DNA from 2 places in the Clostridium sp. BNL1100 genome. Region 1 is predicted to be linked to the other one. Evidence: a T-box and tRNA genes for the amino acid it is inferred to sense, from the RefSeq annotation. Region 1 holds a T-box; the other holds one or more tRNA genes.
The links. The T-box of region 1 lies ahead of ileS (isoleucine--tRNA ligase). A T-box ahead of a tRNA ligase gene usually reads a tRNA of that ligase, here a tRNA-Ile.

Region 1 (10,681 bases):
GGTGGCTCCATACAGGTGATTTGGCAACAAGGGATGAAAACGGATATTACAAGATAACCGGCAGAATAAAAGATATGATTATCAGAGGTGGAGAAAATATTTATCCAAAGGAAATAGAAGAGTTTTTATATACCCTGCCGGAAATTAAGGATGTACAGGTAATCGGTGTTCCGTCTAAAGTATACGGAGAGGAAATAATGGCCTGTATTATACTTAAAGAGGGTTGCGTCTTAACAGAAGAACAGGTTAAAGAAGCAGTAAAAGCTAATATGGCAAGACATAAAACTCCTAAATATGTTGGCTTTTTGGACAGTTTCCCAATGACTGCAAGCGGAAAGATTCAGAAGTACAAAATGAGGGAAAATGCCATTGCCCAACTTGGACTTGAGGATGAAGCGGCTATAGAGACTGCATAATGTGTGGTTGCCAATTTACTTAATGAATATTATAATAATATAATAGAAGTAATTAATTGCCAGTTTAAATACTGGCAATTTTTATATATGGAGGTATATATGTCTTTTTTAAATGATATAGAAAAAAAAGTTTTGGTGTTTGACGGGTCTATGGGGATTATGCTTCAAAGCAAAGGACTTGAAGTAGGAACTTGTCCCGAAGAGTGGAATGTTACTCACCCTGATAAGGTCAAGGAGATATATACGGCATACCGTAATGCAGGGGCGAATGTAATTCAGTCAAATACCTTTCAGTCCAATCTTATGAAACTCTCTGAATATGGATTGCAGGACAAGCATTATGATATTAATTTTGCAGGTGTTAGTCTTGCGAAGGAAGTAATGGGGGATAATGGATATGTAGCTGCTTCCATAGGCCCTTTGGGAAAACTCTTGGAGCCATTCGGAGAATTGACTTTTAAGCAGGCCTACAATACATTTAAGGAGCAAGTTGTTGCTGTAACTGCCGGGGGCGCTGATATTATAAGCTTTGAAACATTTACAGATGTAAGTGAAATGAGAATTGCCCTTTTAGCTGCTAAAGAAAATTGTAACTTACCTGTTATTTGTTCAATCTCATATGAGCAGAACGGAAGAACGCTGATGGGCTCAGACCCCGCTGTTTGTGCTTACATTCTGCACTCACTTGGAGCTGATATGGTTGGTACAAATTGTTCCTTTGGACCGGAATACATGATAAAGGTTGCCGAAATCTACGGAAAGACTGGTTTGAATTTTAGTATTAAGCCCAATGCAGGGATTCCTCAGACAGTAGACGGTAAATTGGTCTATGATGAAACTCCTGAAAAATTTGCAAAATACGCACATGAATTTATAAAAAATGGAGCAAGGCTTGTTGGAGGGTGCTGCGGATCAAGACCTGAATTTATTGCTGAAATTTCAAAGGTAGTTAGCGAATGTAATGCGGTAAGTTTTCCTTTGAATGTAGATTTTATCACATCCTCTACAAAAGTAATTTCTTTTGTAGATATAAAACAAACAGAAATTGGATGGATAGATATTAATAAGGAAGAAATTCTGAAAAAAGACCTTTTGGCAGGAGATGTATCTTCCATTACAGATACCGCTATGGATTTGATGGAAGAGGACTATGGATTAATAGCTATTGATGTAGATGTGGCCGGGGCAGACGAACTGCTGTTATCTCATGTAGTAAAGGAAGCTCAGACTTACTTGAAACAGCCATTTGTTTTAAAATCGGACAATCCCAAGTCTCTGGAGGCTGCTCTGAGAATATACAAAGGCAGGGCGGGAGTAATTACTAAGGCTTCTGACTGTGTGGATGAATTACTTTATAAGTACGGGGCTGTAAATGTTGGAGGATTTATTTCGAATGAAAAATAATTTTTTAAATTCCCTTGTTAGATATCTTGTGGAAAAGGATTATTACCACCTGATATCAGCTGACAATCAGATGCCTGATTTATCTAATGGTATTGCAAGTATGATTAGAGAGATTCAGGGAACTTCTGTATTTGTTGAAATTATTGATGCAGACAGATACACAATAGAACAAATCAGGAACATCATGTTAAATGGTGCAGCAATGCTGAATAATATTCAAGGTAGTAACGCTTATATTTTCAAGGTTTTTCTGTTTGAAAACACAACTGATATGGATAAAGTTGAAATTATAAAGCAACATCAGATGGATATTACCTCGGAGAAACGTTTTTTGAAATGTATTTCTTTAAACATTTCTGCAAAACAGGTTGAGAAATATTTCAGTGTTCCGGCTTTTGATGCCGGATTGGTAAAGTCTTTTAAAAGATTTTTTTCAAAGGGCCTTGATAGAAGAGAAACCGATTATCAGGATATAGAAGGCATTATTGAGAAAAGAAAAAAGGACTTTGAAATACAATTCAAGGTTCAAACGCCATGGCTGACATATATTATTATCGCATTAAATATTGTTATGTATGGCTTGTTGCAGCTTGTGTCCATGAAAACCGGAACTGCTTATGAACAACAGCTAGAACCCTTTGGGGCCAAGGTAAATAATCTCATTATGGAAGGGCAGTATTGGAGATTTTTTGCACCTATGTTTCTCCATGCTGATATTGTTCACTTGGCTGTAAACTGCTATTCCATTTATATTATAGGGTCTCAGGTGGAAAAAATATTCGGAAGAGGAAGGTTTTTGGCTATTTACTTTGTGTCGGGTTTCATTGGCTCGGCAGCAAGTTTTGCCTTCTCGCTGAATTCCTCTGTAGGGGCATCAGGTGCAATATTTGGTTTGGTAGGTGCTATGTTGTATTTTTCGTTACGACGTCCTGCTCTTTTAAAAAGCAGTTATGGTGTGAATCTTATTACTATGCTTGTAATAAACCTTGCTTATGGTTTTATGAACAAGAGAATAGACAACCATGCACACATAGGTGGTTTTGTGGGAGGATTTCTGACTACCGCAGCAGTGTATTCTTACCAAGAAAGAAATGGAAAAACCTTACTGAAAAAAGCAACATCGATTTTGCTTGTGGCAGCAATTGCAGTCGGAATGCTATTTTACGGCTTTAATAATGATATAAATGTTCTTTCTCCTAAGCTTGCTGCACTGGAGCAGTTTGATATTCAGAATAACTGGCCGGAGTCGGAAAAAAAGGCAGAGGAAATTCTTGAGTTGAACCCATCCGACAAAAATACAAAGATTAGGGTATTATGGTCATTAATCAGGGCTGAAGTAGGTCAGGGAAAACTTGATGAGGGGATTCAGAATTCAAAGGCTTTAGCGGAACTAAGTCCGGCTGACGGACATTATCTGCTGGGTGTCATATACTATAATACAAAAGAATTTGATAAAGCCAAGCAGGAGCTTGAGGAAGCCAAAAAATCAGGCTCAACGAATACTGAAAATATTAATGAGATGCTTTCCGGTATTGAAAACAGTAAATAAGAAACAAAGCAAGAAAAGGCATATTAACCAATATAAATTTGGTTAATATGCCTTTTAATATATGTTTTTAGACCATTTCTGAAAAATACCTGTGAAAACTAAGGTCATTTGTAAGTTCCGGATGAAAGGATGTGGCCAGCATATTGTTTTGTCTGCATGCAACTATATTTTCGTTTACACGAAGGAGAACCTCCACCTGTGGAGCTACATTAACCACATAGGGTGCTCTTATAAATACCAAAGGAATTTTTTCAGAGGAAAGAGCCGGAAGGGAAACTTCCGTAGTAAAGCTATCCAGCTGCCTCCCATACCCGTTTCTTATAACGTTTATGTCCATTACTTCCAGATGACGGCGGTGGTCATTTGTGATTTCTTTTGCAAGAATAATCATGCCAGCACAGGTTCCCCATACAGGCATCCCTGAGTTTATTCTTGTTTTTATTGGTTCTGTCAAACTGAAATCACAAATAAGCCTTCCAATTGTAGTGCTTTCACCACCGGGAATAATAAGTCCGTCTATTGTATCAATGTCTTCTTTATATTTTACACTACATGGCTCTACATTTGGTATTTTGGATAGTTTCTCCAAATGCTCCGAGACAGCACCCTGCAAACCTAATACACCTATTTTTTTCATTTTTATCCCTTTCTGTAAGCTTACCATCCTCTGGAGGCGTACAGGCTGTTGCCTGACAGTTCTCTTACATCAATGGAATCCATTGCAGTACCCAACTCTTCTGAAACTTCTGCTATAATTTTGGGATCATTATAATAAGTAGTTGCCTTTACAATAGCCTGAGCTCTTTTGGCAGGATCTGAAGATTTGAATATCCCTGAACCAACGAAAACACCGTCGCATCCAAGCTGCATCATTAATGCTGCATCTGCGGGAGTTGCGATTCCGCCTGCTGCAAAGTTAATAACAGGAAGTTTACCGTTTTCATGAACATAGAGCACAAGGTCATATGGAGCAGCGAATTCTTTTGCTATGGTCATAAGTTCCTGTTTGGATGCACTCTGAACCTTTCTGATTTCGTTTGTTACAGTTCTCATATGTCTGACAGCTTCAACAACATTCCCGGTGCCGGCTTCACCTTTTGTTCTTATCATGGATGCACCTTCACCAATTCTTCTGAGAGCTTCTCCGAGATTTTTTGCACCGCATACAAATGGAACCTTAAATGTATGCTTATCTATGTGAAATTCTTCGTCGGCGGGGGTTAATACTTCGCTTTCATCAATATAGTCGATTGAAAGGGCTTCAAGTACCTGTGCTTCAACAAAATGTCCTATTCTAACCTTGGCCATAACAGGAATTGATACGGCGCTTTGTATATCTTTTATCATTTTTGGGTCGGACATTCTTGCAACTCCTCCGGCTTTTCTTATGTCTGAAGGAACTCTTTCAAGTGCCATTACTGCAACGGCACCGGCTTTTTGTGCAATTTCGGCTTCCTTTGCATTTACTACATCCATTATTACTCCGCCTTTGAGCATCTGTGCAAGATTTTTGTTTAATTCATATCTCTCATTCATAATACATACTCCTTTACTTTTATTTATAAATAGAATATACTAATTGTACCGATACACTTATAAGTGATTGCGGCTAAATTTCGTACATTTTTACACAAAGAAAATTAAATGTCAATATGAATTTCAAAAAAAATAAAATGGCTTTTTACTTGAATACACAGATAAAATGGAGTATTTCAAATGTATAATATAAATTTAGAGCTTGTGTCAGTTAATGTGAAGGTGGAGGCAGTATGAAAATTGTATCGATACAATTAACAAATGATGAGCAACCAAAGTATTTACAGCTATTTAACAGCATCAGAGAACAGATTTCACAGGGCGAAATGAAACCTGGAGAGCGTCTTCCTGCAATAAGGAGTCTCGCTTCCCAATTGGGAGTAAATACGAGTACAATAGTTAATGCATATAAACAGCTTGAGAGCAACAGCTATATAACAGCCAAAAAAGGAAGCGGATATTTTGTTTCAAATACAAAAACCGGAAAGCTGGATACACATTTTTCCAGTGATCTTGGATTGTTCAAGGATACCTCTGTTATTAACTTTGCAAGTGCAACCCCACACCCGTCAATTTTTCCTATTGAATCATTTAAAGCTTGTATAAATGAGGTGTTGGAAAGGGACAAAGGCTTTGCCTTCGGGTATGACGAGAGTAATGGCTACAGGCCATTGAGGCAGTCAATTCTTGATTATTTTAACAGGGAGTATTCTATTTCCGTTGAAAATGAGAGTTTTCTCCAAATTGTTTCAGGAGCACAGCAGGGTATAGATATTATAGGCAAAGTACTTTTAAACCCCGGAGATTATGTTGTAACAGAAACTCCTACTTATGATGGTGCTGTTGCAGCATTTAAATCAAGAGGTGCAAGGATTGTCAGTGTAAACATGGATAAAGATGGAATGGACATGGAAGAACTTGAAAAAAAGATTCGTATATGCAAACCCAAATTTGTATATGTCATGACAAGGTATCAGAATCCAACTACGGTGTGCTATAGTCAGGAAAAGCTTGAAAGACTGATGCTTCTAGCGAAAGAGAATAACATGTATGTTGTTGAAGATGATTCTATGTCGGAGTTATATTTTGAAAAGGAAAAGCCTACGTCTCTGAAGGCTCTGGATAAAGACAACGAGTATGTAATTTATTTAAAAAGCTTTTCAAAAATCCTTATGCCGGGCTTAAGAGTAGGAAGCATGGTTATACCTAAAAATTTAATTGATGATTTTACTAAAATAAAGCATACAAGTGATATTTCTTCATCCGGATTGATACAAAGGTCCCTTGACTTATATTTCAGAAGCGAAAAGTGGGACGAACATTTGCAGTATATGAAGGAGATTTACAGAGGCAGGTTTGAGTTTATGCTTACCGGCTTGGAAAGACTGAGAAAATATGGACTGAAATATGAAAGACCAGGTGGAGGGTTGTACTTCTGGGTAAAATTGCCACGTTATCTCTCAGCAAAGCTTTTTTATCAAAAGTGCAAAAAAAATGGTCTTGTGTTTATTCCATCGGATATATTTTATGATAATATACACAAAAACTGTGATGATTATATAAGACTTAGTTTTGCATCAGCAGGAATTGACCAAATAAGTGAAGGTATGGCGATTTTGGAAAAGTGTCTTAAAAATAATTATCAAGAAGAATAGTTAAGCCGTCTGAATCTTCCGAAAAGCTTGTTTCTGTAATATTTTTTATAGGTACTTTGGCTTAATCCATAATCAATCAAGACGGGGACATCGTTAACGATTCCCCAGCTTGATGCTCTCTTTAAGTCACCACTGCCTATTTTTTTACTTTCTATATCTTCCTCAAACAATGGCCTTTTAATAAGGTCACTCATAGTTTGTACTTTGTAGTACCTTAAAACTATTCTAATATCAGTGATTTTTTTAGCTTTTACCATTATAAGATACCTATGATTTTCAGAAGCAGCAGCAATTTCTGCAAAGAAGTCTGACTTACATGAACGGTAAGTAGAATACTCGGTTTCATTCTGTAAAATGCCTCTGACATCCTTTGCTACCTTAACTACATAACCATTGCCTAAGTCATAAACGTTCCGACATGAACCCGAACCGATACGTTTATAGTTATTCTTTTTTAGATTAAAAATGAGTTCATCAAAGTCAAAATGCATTTTGTGCTCCTAAATATAAAGTACATTACATTTTATTCAAACGATTTGATTATGTGATTTTTAATTATAAGAGAGTCGTTTAGTGGTAAAAATTAAAATAGTAGCCTTGACGGCGGTTGGGTAATTGATGTATTATTAATTTAATATAAAATATTCTAAATATGATGATTGGAAAGAGTAGAAAGCAGTTGGCTTCACAGAGAGCGGAAGCGTGGTGGGATTTCCGCAGGTTCAAGCTTTTGAAAATCATCCATGAGTTGCAGCCTGAAATTCAATAAAAATGTATAGGACATAAATTGAAGTAGGGTGTGCCGGTGATGAGCCGTTATAAAACGAAGTGATTATTGTCATGTTATTATTTTTCATGCTACAAAATAATTTGGGTGGTACCGCGAAAATAGCCTCGTCCCTTTGATGGAACGGGGCTTTATTATATTTTAGAATAATTAATTTACTATATTTAACCGGAGGTAATAGAAATGGCAGAAGATTATGGAAAATCTTTAAATCTACCACAAACTGACTTCCCCATGAGGGCAAACCTTCCTCAAAGGGAACCAGAATTCCTAAAAAAATGGGAAGACATGGATATTTATAATAAGCAATTAAAAAAAGCAGAAGGAAAGCCTTCCTTTATACTTCATGATGGACCCCCGTACGCAAATGGAGGTATTCACCTTGGAACTACTTTGAATAAGGTATTAAAGGATATCGTTGTAAAGTATAAAAGTATGTCAGGATACTATACTCCATATGTTCCGGGCTGGGATACACACGGACTTCCCATCGAACAGAGAGCCATCAAGGAATTGGGGCTAAAGAGGCATGAAGTTGGTCCTGTTGTTTTCAGAGAGGCATGTGAAGGCTTTGCCATGAAGTACCTGGATATACAGAGAGAATCTTTCAAACGACTGGGTGTAAGGGCTGACTGGGAACATCCTTATATAACGCTGAAACCAGAGTTTGAAGCAAAACAGATAGAAGTATTTGGTGAAATGGCTAAGAAGGGCCATATATACAAGGGGTTGAAGCCTGTATACTGGTGCCCTGAGTGTGAAACCGCTCTGGCTGAAGCTGAAATTGAATATGCGGACGATACTACCGTTTCAATTTATGTTAAGTTCCAGGTAAGGGATGACAAGGGAATTTTCCAAGGTGTTGCACCGAAGGAAAAGATTAACTTTGTAATATGGACAACAACTACATGGACTTTGCCTGCAAACCTTGCAATTTGTTTGAATGAGTCATTTGAATACTCTGTTGTAAAGGCAAACGATGAATACTATGTACTTGCTGCAGAACTTGTGGAAAATACCATGAAGGCTGCTGCTATAACAGAATATGAAACCGTTGCAAAGTTCAAAGGAAGCGAGCTTGAGGGAATTCTTTGCAAGCATCCGTTCCTGGACAGGGATTCAATAGTTATTCTTGGAGACCATGTTACCCTTGAAGCAGGTACTGGTTGTGTTCATACTGCTCCCGGACATGGTGCGGAAGACTTTCTTGTATGCCAGAAATACAAGATTCCTGTATTGGTTCCTGTTGACAGCAAGGGCTTCCTGACTAAAGAGGCAGGACCGTTTGCGGGAATGTTCTACAAGAAATCCAATCCTGCAATTATTGAAAAATTGACCCAGGATGGCAGACTTTTAGCTTCCGAGAAGATTACTCACCAATATCCCCATTGTTGGAGATGCAAAGACCCAATCATATTCCGTGCTACCGAACAATGGTTTGCATCCATTGACGGGTTCAGAAAAGAAGCATTGAAAGCAATCAAAGATGTAAAATGGATACCTGAATGGGGAGAAGAAAGAATTACTAACATGGTAAGGGATAGAGGAGACTGGTGTATTTCCAGACAGCGTATCTGGGGTGTGCCGATTCCGATATTCTACTGTAAAGACTGTGGTAAGGAATTAATAACTGATGAATCCATAAAGGCTGTGGCTGATCTTTTCAGAGAAAAGGGATCAAATGCATGGTATGCTATGGACGCTTCAGAGATTCTTCCAAAGGGAACTAAATGTGAATGTGGACATCACGAATTTTCAAAAGAAACAGATATTATGGATGTTTGGTTTGATTCAGGTTCCAGCCATGTAGCGGTTCTCGAAAACAGAGAAGGATTATCCTGGCCGGCAGACCTGTACCTTGAAGGAAGTGACCAGCATAGAGGATGGTTCCAATCCTCACTTCTTACATCTGTGGCTACAAAGGGAAATGCACCTTACAGAAAAGTACTGACACACGGTTATGTTGTTGACGGCGAAGGCCGTAAGATGTCTAAGTCGCTTGGAAACGGTATCGACCCTGCAGATGTTATTAAGGAGTATGGAGCAGATATACTAAGACTTTGGGTTGCTTCTTCCGATTACACAACTGATATAAGAATTTCAAAGGATTTGTTGAAGCAGCTGTCAGAGGTTTATAGAAAGATAAGGAATACTGCAAGATATATTCTTGGTAATATAAATGATTTTAACCCAGACACAGATAGTGTTGATTACAATGAACTTAATGAACTGGACAAATGGGCATTGAGCAGGATGAATAACCTCATAAAGAGGGTAAATGAGGCCTATGACACATATGAATTCCATTTGATGTTCCATGCTATACACAATTTCTGTGTTGTTGACATGAGTAACTTCTATCTGGATATAATAAAGGACAGACTTTATACTTCAAATGCTGACTCAAAGGAAAGAAGAGCAGCTCAGACTGTAATGTATGAGATCCTTCATAACCTTGTAAGAATGTTGACTCCGGTTCTTGCATTTACTACTGAAGAAATATGGCAGTACATGCCTCACAGAGCAGACGATGATACTGAAAGTGTTCAGTTGAACAGCTGGCCACAGGTAAATGAAAAGTATGTAAATACAGAACTGTCAGAAAAGTGGGAAAAAATATTCGAGCTTAGGTCAGATGTTTCAAAGGCACTGGAAATAGCAAGAGCTAACAAAACCATAGGCCATTCTCTAAATGCAAAAGTAACTTTATATGCTGATGGAGAAAGTCTTGAGTTTATAAAGAGCATTGAAAGCGACCTTGTTACCGTGTTCATAGTTTCAGCTGTCGAAATTAAAAATCTTGCTGATGCTCCGGCTGCTGCTCAAAAGGGAGAGGAAATGCCCGGAATAAAGGTTTCGGTTGAACAGGCACCTGGAGATAAGTGTGAAAGATGCTGGATGTTCAGCGAATTTGTGGGCAAGGACGAAAAACACCCGACACTTTGTAAGAGATGTGCTGATATAGTAGGTTAATAAAGCATATCAGATTTGGGAGACATATTATGATTAGACATACTATAAATCTAAAGGAAAGAAGTTATCCTATTTGTATTGCAACAGACTTTCAGGAACTTGGGAAAATTGTCCTATCATTCAGACAGGGTAACAAAGCACTGTTGGTTACCGACGAGAATGTTGATAACTATTATTCTGATGAGTGTATGAAAGTACTTCAAGACAGCGGAATAGAGGTTAACAAGCATGTTCTGAAGCCCGGTGAGAATAATAAGACACTTGAGGCAGTTTATGGTATATATAATAAAATGGCAGAGTGCAAGCTGGACAGAAGCAGTATTGCGCTGGCACTTGGAGGCGGTGTAGTCGGCGATATTGT
Region 2 (10,681 bases), 680 kb from region 1:
GCAGACGTAATCTGGAAGTAGACTTTTTTGGCGGTGAGCCGCTAATGAACTTCGACGTGGTAAAAGGTATCGTTGAATATGCCAGAATCAGGGAAAAAGAATCTGGCAAGAATTTCAGATTTACTATTACTACAAATGCTGTATTATTAAATGAAGAAATAAAAGATTTTATTAATAAGAATATGCATAATGTGGTTCTCAGTATTGACGGACGTAAGGAAACCAATGACAATATGAGGCCTAGAGTTGACGGGTCAGGAACTTATGACAGAATTCTTCCTAAAATCCAGGATATGGCTGAATCAAGAAATCAGGATAATTACTATGTAAGAGGTACTTTTACAAGAGAAAATCTTGATTTTTCCGAAGATGTACTTCATCTGGCTGATCAGGGCTTCAAGCAGATATCTATAGAGCCTGTTGTTGCTGCTAAGGATTCCGGTTATGACATCCGCGAACAGGATCTTCCAAAACTTTTTGAAGAGTATGAAAACCTTGCAAGAGAATATGTAAAAAGAGATAGTGAAAAGTGCGGCTTTAATTTCTTCCATTTTATGATTGATTTGCAGCAGGGGCCCTGTGTCATCAAGAGACTTGGTGGATGCGGTTCCGGCCATGAATATCTGGCAGTTACGCCGGAAGGTGATTTATATCCTTGCCATCAGTTTGTGGGGGATGAGAAGTTTAAAATGGGCAATGTTCATGAAGGTGTATTCAATAGTGATTTTCAGAAAGATTTTCAAAAGTCTAATGTTTACACAAAAAAGGACTGCGCTGAATGTTGGGCTAAATTTTATTGCAGTGGAGGGTGTGCTGCAAATGCGTACCAGTTTAATAATGATATTAATGTTCCATACAAAATTGGTTGCGAACTTGAGAAAAAGAGAGTAGAATGTGCAATCTGGATAAAAACTCAAGAATAGAGGGGTTCATTGTGGTAAAGGATTTCAACAACATAACACCTAAAATCCACGAAACTGCGTTTGTTGCACCGAACAGTACAGTTATTGGAGACGTAGTTTTGGGTGAAAATACAACTATCTGGTACAATGCAGTTTTAAGAGGAGACATCGATAGTATAGTTGTCGGTGATAATACAAATATACAGGAAGGCTGTATATTACATTGTAAAAAGGGTATCGAAGTGAGACTGGGTTCTCATGTAACAATCGGTCACGGAGCAATTTTGCACAGCTGTAGTATAGGTAATAATACACTTGTCGGAATGGGTGCAATAGTACTTGACAGTGCGGAAATAGGCAACAATTGTCTTGTAGCAGCTGGAAGTGTAGTTACACCAAGGACTAAGATACCTGATGGCTGTCTTGTTGCGGGCAGTCCGGCAGAAATCAAAAGGACATTGTCAGAGCAAGAGATTGCTGAAATCAAATGTAATGCAAATGAGTATATTAATCTATTAAAATACTACAAATAAATAGTTTTCAGCAAAAGTGAATATCCTAAAATCACAGGATATTCATTTTAAATTCATAATATATCTTACAAAGGATGACATGTTTAAATTGATTAGTTGAATAATAAACTAAAATTAATTACTTAATTTGTAAATTTATGTTTAATATTGAGACTTATTTATTGACTAGCTTTTTTGTAAGTTATATAATGGCGTAAGTGGATTATAATTTAAGGGGGAATACTACAAATGAGAGGAAGCAACGCGGTTAAATTTTTCTCGATATTGCTTATCATCGGAATTTTAACCTGGATAGCAGCTTACGGTTCTATCCTAGGGTTTGAAATACCTGGTGTTAAGGAAATTAGAACAGGTATTGATATTCAGGGAGGCGTGGATGCTAGACTTTATGCAGTAACCAAGGACAACAGCAAGGCAAAAGCTGAAGACTTGGATGCTGCAAGAATTACCATAGGTAAGAGATTGGATTCTAAAAATATCTTTGATAGAGTTATCACTGTAGATAAAGATAAAGGATACATTCTGGTACAAATACCACACAAAAAAGGTGAAGCATTCGATCCACAGAAGTCAATAGAAGAAATTGGTAAAACCGCATTATTAACCTTCCAAGAGGTTGACGAAAGTAAAAAAGATGCAAATGGAAATTATCTTCCAACCAATAAGATTATACTTGAAGGTGGAGATGTAAAGGATGCCACTCCTGAAGTTGATGGTGAAAATGGTGGTTATTGTGTTTCACTGAAGCTTTCATCAGAAGGCGGTAAAAAGTTTGCAGAAGCAACAGGAAGACTTATTGGAAAACCTATAGCAATTTTTATGGATAATGATTTGATTAGTGCTCCAAACGTTCAGTCACAAATTACCGGTACTTCCGCAAGAATTACTCTTGGTGGTACTGCCAGTGATGAACAAAGAGAAGAAGCAAAAAATCTTGCCGGCCTTATTAAGTCAGGTTCATTGCCATTTAAGTTAGAGGCAAGACAGGTAAATAATATTAGCCCTACCCTTGGATCTAACGCACTTAATGTAAGTATAAACGCATTTATAGTTGCACTTATACTGATTTGTTTATTTATGATATTCTACTACAGACTGCCGGGATTAATAGCAAGTATTGCATTAATACTCCATACAGTAATGGAATTACTGGCACTGTCTTGGACTCATATAATTGTTACTTTACCTGGTATTGCGGGTCTCATACTGACAATAGGTATGGCTGTTGATGCCAACGTTATAATATTTGAAAGAATCAAGGATGAACTTAAAAACGGAAAAACTCTTCATGCAGCAATTGATGTTGGATTTAAGAGAGCATTCTCTGCCGTACTTGACTCAAATGTAACCACTCTTATATCTGCCGTAGTTTTATGGAAATTTGGTACAGGCCCTATACAGAGTTTTGCATATACTCTGGGAATAGGTGTTGTGTTAAGTTTTATAACCGCTGTAACTGCTTCCAGAATAATGCTGAAGTCGATACAGGATATAGAAGTTGCAAAACACCATTGGTTATATGGCGTAAGCATGAGAGGAGGAAAAGCAAATGGTTAATTTATATGCTAAGAGATACTACTTTTTTATACTCTCAGCCCTAATTATTTTATCAGGTGTTGTTATGTATCTAGTTGAAGGCTTTAAACTTGACATTGAGTTTGAAGGCGGAACAATAATAGAAATGAGAGCAAATGATAAAATGTTTACTGAGGCAAACACTCAGGATTTACAGACTAAAATCGCAGATTTTGTTACAAAGACAATTAATAAACCTGCAAAGGTACAGAAGTCAACTTCATATGATGTAAGCGGCACAAACTCTAAAAGTTTTGACATAATAACAATAAGTATAGGAAGTGAGAATACACTTTCAAACACTGAATTGACTAAGGTTGAAGAAGCAGTAGTAAAAGAGTTTAAGCTCAATGCTAAAGACGCTGTTGTCAGTGAAGAAAGTGTTGAACCATTCATTGGTAAGGAAATAATGAATAACGGTTTGAAAGCTGTTGTTATAGCTTTTGTATTGATTATATTATATGTTTGGTACAGATTTAAAGCTATGTCAGGATTATCAGCCGGTGTATTTGCGGTTGTAGGAGTTCTGCATGATGTTCTGATAATGCTCTCTGTATATGTTATTTTCCAAATACCATTAAATGAGTCATTTATTGCTGCGATACTGACTGTTGTCGGATACTCAATGAATGATACAGTTATAATTTATGACCGTATCAGAGAAAATAACAGGCTACTTAGGAAAGTACCTCTTCCTGAATTGGTAAACAGCAGTATAATTCAGACTTTAAACAGATCAATAAACACAGTTGTGACATCGTTAATAGCAATAACAACTGTATATATATTCTCTAAAGTAAACGGAATCAATTCAATGGAACAATTCAGCTTCCCGTTGATTATCGGTATTGCAGCAGGTTGCTATTCATCAATATTTATTGCAAGCCCACTGTATGTAATGTGGAAAGAAAGTCAGAAAAAGAAAAAGATTTCTGGAAAACCTGCAAAAGCTTAATAAATAAAAATAGACTGTTGGACATTCACTGTTCAGCAGTCTTTTTTTATACCCTGATTATGAAAAATGCGGGTCCTAAAAGGGACCCGCAAAGTGGTTGTTATACCAGGTAAAACTTAAGCCTTTTTTTTGATAACAATATCAATTACAAATGCTGCTATGAGAAACTCACACAAAACATAAAAGCTGTTAATAATAAAAGATGTTGCTGTACTATCAAAAATACTGCTATAGCTATTACTCATTCTGTTAATTATAAAAAATACCGTGCCTAATATTATCAATAAAAGTGCAGCCGGAGTGGCATATTTAATCATCTTTTTCGGTAAATCAGCCATATTGCATATAGCTGAACTTAACATACTAAGTTTGGCTTTTTTATCTTTTTGATTACTATTCATCTATTACCCCCCTAAATATTTAGACCTCTGATTATTAAAGAAAATTTTAAAGAACATGTATATACTTGGTTTATAAGATAAAATGATTTTACGTACAAATAAAATAGTAACATTTAAAATTTAGAACAGCAATGTTAATAATTGATAATAATCCATTATTCGACAAAAAACATCAAACAGAGTAAATTTTTTATGTAAAGTTGGTCGAATTAGAATAAAACTTTTGTATAGTTTAATATATTCCAATATATTATAATTACCATAAAAAGATGCGAAGGAGGAGAGCGGGAATGAGAGATTATGAAACAAATCTTATTTACTCAAAAAAAGTTGTTGTCTCCGAAGGTAAAGTAAAGGAATTATATCTCAAGTACTATCTTATCGCAAGCGAACAGACTAATTCCACTACTACGTATGGTATACAGGTAATTATGGAATATGATAGGGGAGGAATTGAAAAGGCATTTATTCCGGATGTCCTTCCATCCAAAACAGGTATAAATAACCTCATTTATTTGCTATACTCGAATTCAGTTACTCCGGTAAGCGTTTATGATGTTATATATGACTGTATAGCATAAAGATCAGTTACTTAATTGGATTATAAAGTATGTTCTAGCAGAACATGCTTTTTTTGTGCGATTAAAGGCTTTAATGATTGAATTTGTTATTAAAAATATTATTAAAAAAGAAGGATTATTAATAATAATGTCGAACACATATTAAGTGATTTTGGCTAAGTTTAAAATAAATTATAGCAGATATGTCTATAATATTTGCATATCAGTAAAAATAAGTAGATAGGGATATTGAGCATAATGGCAAATTTATTTCCAGACGACCTTATTGAAGAGATAAGAGTAAGTAATGACATTGTCGATGTTATATCAGAATATGTCAAGCTGGAGAAGAAAGGAAAGAATTTTTTTGGTAAATGTCCTTTTCATAACGAAAAGACAGGATCATTTTCTGTTGAACCTGTAAAACAGATATTTCATTGTTTTGGATGCGGTAAAGGCGGAAACGTTATACACTTTATTATGTCTATTGAAAATCTGGAATTTCCGGATGCCTTGAGGCTTCTTGCTGATAGGGCCAAAATTCAGATACCGGATATAACCGAAGGTGTTCGTAATGACGAAAAAGCCGAATTAAAAAAGGAACTCTTGGATATAAACCTTGAAGCAGCGAGGTTTTTTAGAGACAACCTTAATAATGAAAAGAATACCCTTCCAAATTCATACCTAATGAGCAGGAAGATACAGAAACAAACTGTAGCCAAGTTTGGAATTGGTTATGCCGAGGACAGATTTGATACACTTTATAAACACTTAAAAGCTAAAGGCTTTAGTGAGTCATCTATTATAAAAAGTGGGCTTGTTATATATAAGGAAGAAAGTGGTAAAATTTACGATAGATTTAGAGGTAGGATTATGTTTCCAATATTTAACATCAGAGGAAATGTAATTGCCTTTGGAGGGAGAGTTCTTGATTCGTCTCAGCCAAAATATATGAATTCTCCTGAAACTGAAGTTTATCAGAAAGGTAAACACTTGTATGCCTTGAATTTTGCTAAAAGTGCTTGTTCTAAACAACTGATTTTATCCGAAGGTTACATGGATGTTATATCATTACACCAAAGTGGAATAATAAATTCAGTTGCTCCGTTAGGAACAGCATTAACAGAAAATCAGGGCAGACTTTTGAAGAAGTACACTGAAGAAATAGTTCTTTCCTTTGATTCTGATTCAGCTGGCCAGGCTGCTGCATTCAGAAGCCTTGATTTATTAAATGAAATTGGCTGTAATGTTAGGGTTTTAACAATCCCATCAGGCAAAGACCCTGATGAGTTTATTAAAGCTCATGGAGTTACAGAGTTTAAACGGCTTGTTGATAGATCCAAAGGTTTGCTTGATTTTAAGCTTGGTTCGTTAAAAAATGATATAGATACCTCAACAAATGAAGGAAAAGTTAGGTTTCTTGATAAAGCTGTACTTATATTGGACAAAATTGACAATAATGTAGAAAAAGAACTTTATGTAAAAAAATTATCTGAGGAGTTGGGCGTAAGTACACAATCAATTTTATCAGAAATAGCAAAGCAGCAAAAGGACGTAGATACAAATTTTAAAAAACAAGTACCAAGTAATAATAACTTTAGCCGAAATCCAATACGAAAGAGTACAGTTGTTAAAAATCAGGAAGAATGGTTGGTCAGATTGCAATTAATGCTGTTGGCAACTATATGCATTGATAATAGTGTATACTTTAACATTAAAGATGTTGTTGGTTGGGACAGATTTGAATCGGATGAAGTAAAAAATGCATTCGATTTTGCAGTCGAAAGAATTGAAAGTAAGGCAGGGATATTAACGGGTGAAATATTAAATAAACTTTCTCCCGGAATGGCAGAAAGTTTTGCAAATATAGTGCAGTCTCAGAGCATATTTGAGGATAATAAAAAAGCGGCTTTGGATATAATTAGAAAGATAGACCTGTTTAGCTTGGAAGAAAGAAAAAATGAAATAATCGAGCTTAAAAAGAGAAGTGATCTGACAGAAGGAGATGTTGAATTATTAAATCGGGAATTAAGCAGTATTGTATCGAATATAGCTATAAAGAAAAAAGGTTTGTAATTGAGCTCGAAAGGAGGGGAAATAAGTGAAACATAGTCAGGAAAGTAGAAAGGCATTACTAAAAGAACTAATAGATAGAGGAAAGCAAAAGGGAATGCTAACCTACAAAGAGATTATGGATGCTTTTGAGGAAATCGAGCTTGAGCCGGAGCACATTGAAAAAATATACGAAACCCTTGAAACAATGGGAGTTGATGTTGTTGGCGATATGGAAGCTGAAATGGAAGAAATTCAGCTTACGGACGAGGAACTTGATATTAGTATTCCAGAGGGTATAAGTATAGATGACCCTGTACGTATGTACCTTAAAGAAATTGGTAAAGTCCCCCTTTTATCAGCAGATGAAGAAATTGATCTTGCTCATAGAATGGAAAACGGTGATATAGAAGCAAAAAGGAGATTAGCAGAGGCTAATCTAAGGCTTGTTGTTAGTATAGCTAAAAGGTATGTTGGTAGAGGAATGCAGTTCCTTGACTTGATTCAGGAGGGTAATCTCGGATTAATTAAGGCAGTTGAAAAATTTGATTATAGAAGAGGTTTCAAATTCAGTACCTATGCCACATGGTGGATCAGACAAGCTATCACAAGGGCAATTGCCGACCAGGCGAGGACTATACGTATTCCTGTTCATATGGTAGAAACTATCAATAAATTGATTAGAGTTTCAAGGCAATTGTTGCAGGAATTGGGTAGAGAACCACAACCTGACGAAATTGCAAAAGAAATTGGTATGTCTGTAGACAAGGTTCGTGAAATAATGAAAATTTCACAAGAGCCGGTATCGTTAGAAACTCCTATAGGAGAAGAGGAAGACAGTCATTTGGGTGACTTTATTCCCGATGATGATGCTCCTGCACCTGCTGAAGCTGCTGCATTTACTTTGCTTAAAGAACAGCTTATTGACGTGCTAGATACTTTAACTGCACGTGAAGAGAAAGTTCTGAGGCTTAGATTTGGTTTGGATGATGGAAGAGCAAGAACTCTTGAGGAAGTTGGTAAGGAGTTTAACGTAACCAGAGAGCGTATTCGTCAAATAGAGGCAAAGGCGTTAAGAAAATTGAGACATCCAAGCAGAAGCAAAAAGTTAAAGGATTATTTAGACTAATCTTTGGACCCGCTATCCGGAATAAATCAAGGATAGGGGGTTTTTTTGCACCTTAATAGTCATAATTTAGAAAATTAAAAATAATAGATATTATTCGATTGGTTTATTATAAGTTAGAAAAACGACAATAAACTATTTAAATAGTCTATATATAGTTATTTTGGTGTTGACCAGTTTAGAGTTCGTAAGTATAATAGTTTATGTGCTCGCGAGAGCAAGGCCCTCAGATGAGCGGCATAGAGATATTCCTCAATAGCTCAGTCGGTAGAGCATGCGGCTGTTAACCGCAGGGTCGTAGGTTCAAGTCCTACTTGAGGAGCCAATTCGGGCCTTTAGCTCAGTTGGTTAGAGCAACCGGCTCATAACCGGTTGGTCCGGGGTTCGAGTCCCTGAAGGCCCACCAAATAAAAAGAACACGCAAAAGCGTGTTTTTTTTATTTTATTTAATTCTGCTGGTATAGTCCGTACTTAACTTTTCGTCCTGCAAATCGATAGTTGTTTTATTTAATGCAGGGTCATTTGGATTAACCCCTAAAATATCTCTTCCCAAAAGAGTGCTTGATATGGGGGCTTCAATATCGTTTACCACGGTCTTATTTCTGAAAAAGCTCACAGCAGATACCTCATTTCATATTTTTTGTCCTACTTTCAAATCAAACATTGATTAATTATCTTTAGTATGTGTATAATTTAATCTGGTAATACAGAAAATGACGATATTAGTTACAATACTTGGAGGATGTTTTGATTTTAAATTTAAAGGGAAGGCTCAAATTAATCGCTGATAAAGTTCCTAAATGTAATGTGTTGGCTGATATAGGAACTGACCATGCATATATTCCTATTTATCTGGTTCAGAACGGTGTTTGCCAAAAGGCAATTGCATCTGATATTAAAATAGGGCCTGTAAAGATGGCTAGTAACAACATTTCTCTATATAAATTATCTGAAAAGATCGAAACAAGACTTGGCAACGGTTTGGATACTATAGAAATTAACGAAGCGGACTCAATAATCATTGCCGGAATGGGTGGAACACTTCTGACAGAGCTTTTGGAGTCAAACAGGCAAAAAGCCGTTAATACTGATGCACTGGTATTACAGCCTATGAATGATCTTCACGTTGTACGAAAATGGTTGTATGACAACGCTTTTGAAATATATGATGAAGAAATGGTTGCTGAAGGTCCTAAAATGTACTGTGTGCTCTCTGCCAAGTTCAGTGGAAATAAAAAACAATACTCTGACTTTGAACTTCATGTTGGACAAAGTCTTATAGATAAAAAAGATCCATTACTTGGTTCTTATTGTCGAATGAAGGTAAAGCAAATTGACAGGGTACTTGAACAGTTGGAAGATATGAAAGAAAATGATGCGCTTAAAACTCAATACGTAAGACAAAAGAAGGAGTATATAAGCTTGATTAATAAACTATAAATATGATTATTAGTAAGGGTGAAGGACATGAATGTAGGAGATATAATTAATTATTTAAATGAAATTGCACCTTGGCGGTATGCTGAGGAGTGGGATAGTGTAGGGCTGATGGTAGGCAGCAGGGACAGTAATGTAACAAAAATACTCCTTTGTATGGATGTAACATCTAACGTGATTTCGGAAGCTGTAGGAAATGGTGCTCAAATGATTCTTTCGCATCACCCTTTTATCTTTTCAAAGCTGAAATCTATAGATATGGAAACCTTTAAGGGAGATCAGATTGCAAAGCTGATAAAAAACAATATCACAGTTGTTAGTGCACATACAAATCTTGATACAGCCCCAGGCGGAGTTAATGATACTTTGGCAGAGTCCTTACACCTGACAAATTGTCAGAATTTGAAACCTTATATTCCAAAAGGATTGAATTGCGATTTAGGAATGGGGAAAATAGGAGAATTACTAAATTATAAGAGATTTGATGAATTTATTAAAGACATTAAGAAAAACTTAGCTATAGAGAATATCAGGATAATCGGTAAAAAACCTGAAAAGGTAAAAAAAATTGCAGTGTTTTGCGGCAGCTTTGATGACGACCTGGAGAACTTAAAAAGCCACAAGGTGGATATTTTAGTAACAGGTGATATTAAATACCATACTGCGCTAGATGCCGCTCAAATGGGCCTGTGTATCGTTGACGCGGGGCATTTTTCAACAGAACGAATAATTCTACCTAAATTAAGGGATATACTAAACAAAAGATTCAAGGAACTTGATATAATTTGTAGTAAAATGGAAGCTGATCCATTTACTTTTGCTTGACTTATATTAATTCAACATCTATAATTAATAGTCCTAAGAGAATTTTAAAGTTCTTAATTTATGAGTAAGCCAGATGATCGCAGATACTGCCTGAAAAGGCGTAGATGAGGAAAGTCCGGGCTCCATAGGGCAATGGTGCCGGGTAACTCCCGGTGAAGGTGACTTTAAGGAAAGTGCAACAGAGATATACCGCCATATTAGGGTCTACCATATATGGTAAGGGTGGAAAGGCGAGGTAAGAGCTCACCAGCGACTTGGCGACTTGTCGGCTATGTAAACCCCACCTGGAGCAACACCGTGGAGGGACGCAATGAC

Region 2: it has a tRNA-Ile gene. The T-box ahead of ileS (isoleucine--tRNA ligase) is inferred to sense a tRNA for this amino acid. The anticodon was not compared.

Annotation. Positions count from the first base shown of each region.
Region 1 covers NC_016791.1:2,507,267-2,517,947, reverse strand. The annotation lists gene CLO1100_RS10590 (AMP-binding protein) at 1-416, shown strand, start outside; gene CLO1100_RS10585 (homocysteine S-methyltransferase family protein) at 516-1,820, shown strand; gene CLO1100_RS10580 (rhomboid family intramembrane serine protease) at 1,810-3,369, shown strand; gene pdxT (pyridoxal 5'-phosphate synthase glutaminase subunit PdxT) at 3,437-4,006, opposite strand; gene pdxS (pyridoxal 5'-phosphate synthase lyase subunit PdxS) at 4,027-4,905, opposite strand; gene CLO1100_RS10565 (PLP-dependent aminotransferase family protein) at 5,139-6,560, shown strand; gene CLO1100_RS10560 (hypothetical protein) at 6,548-7,051, opposite strand; T-box leader at 7,207-7,465, shown strand; gene ileS (isoleucine--tRNA ligase) at 7,531-10,320, shown strand; gene aroB (3-dehydroquinate synthase) at 10,350-10,681, shown strand, end outside.
Region 2 covers NC_016791.1:1,828,004-1,838,684, forward strand. The annotation lists gene scfB (thioether cross-link-forming SCIFF peptide maturase) at 1-923, shown strand, start outside; gene CLO1100_RS07545 (gamma carbonic anhydrase family protein) at 935-1,435, shown strand; gene secD (protein translocase subunit SecD) at 1,664-2,992, shown strand; gene secF (protein translocase subunit SecF) at 2,985-3,965, shown strand; gene CLO1100_RS07560 (hypothetical protein) at 4,082-4,366, opposite strand; gene CLO1100_RS07565 (DUF6514 family protein) at 4,657-4,947, shown strand; gene dnaG (DNA primase) at 5,185-7,002, shown strand; gene rpoD (RNA polymerase sigma factor RpoD) at 7,028-8,107, shown strand; tRNA gene CLO1100_RS07580 (tRNA-Asn) at 8,354-8,429, shown strand; tRNA gene CLO1100_RS07585 (tRNA-Ile) at 8,434-8,510, shown strand; gene CLO1100_RS20760 (hypothetical protein) at 8,547-8,720, opposite strand; gene CLO1100_RS07590 (class I SAM-dependent methyltransferase) at 8,852-9,544, shown strand; gene CLO1100_RS07595 (Nif3-like dinuclear metal center hexameric protein) at 9,572-10,366, shown strand; RNA gene rnpB (RNase P RNA component class A) at 10,428-10,681, shown strand, end outside.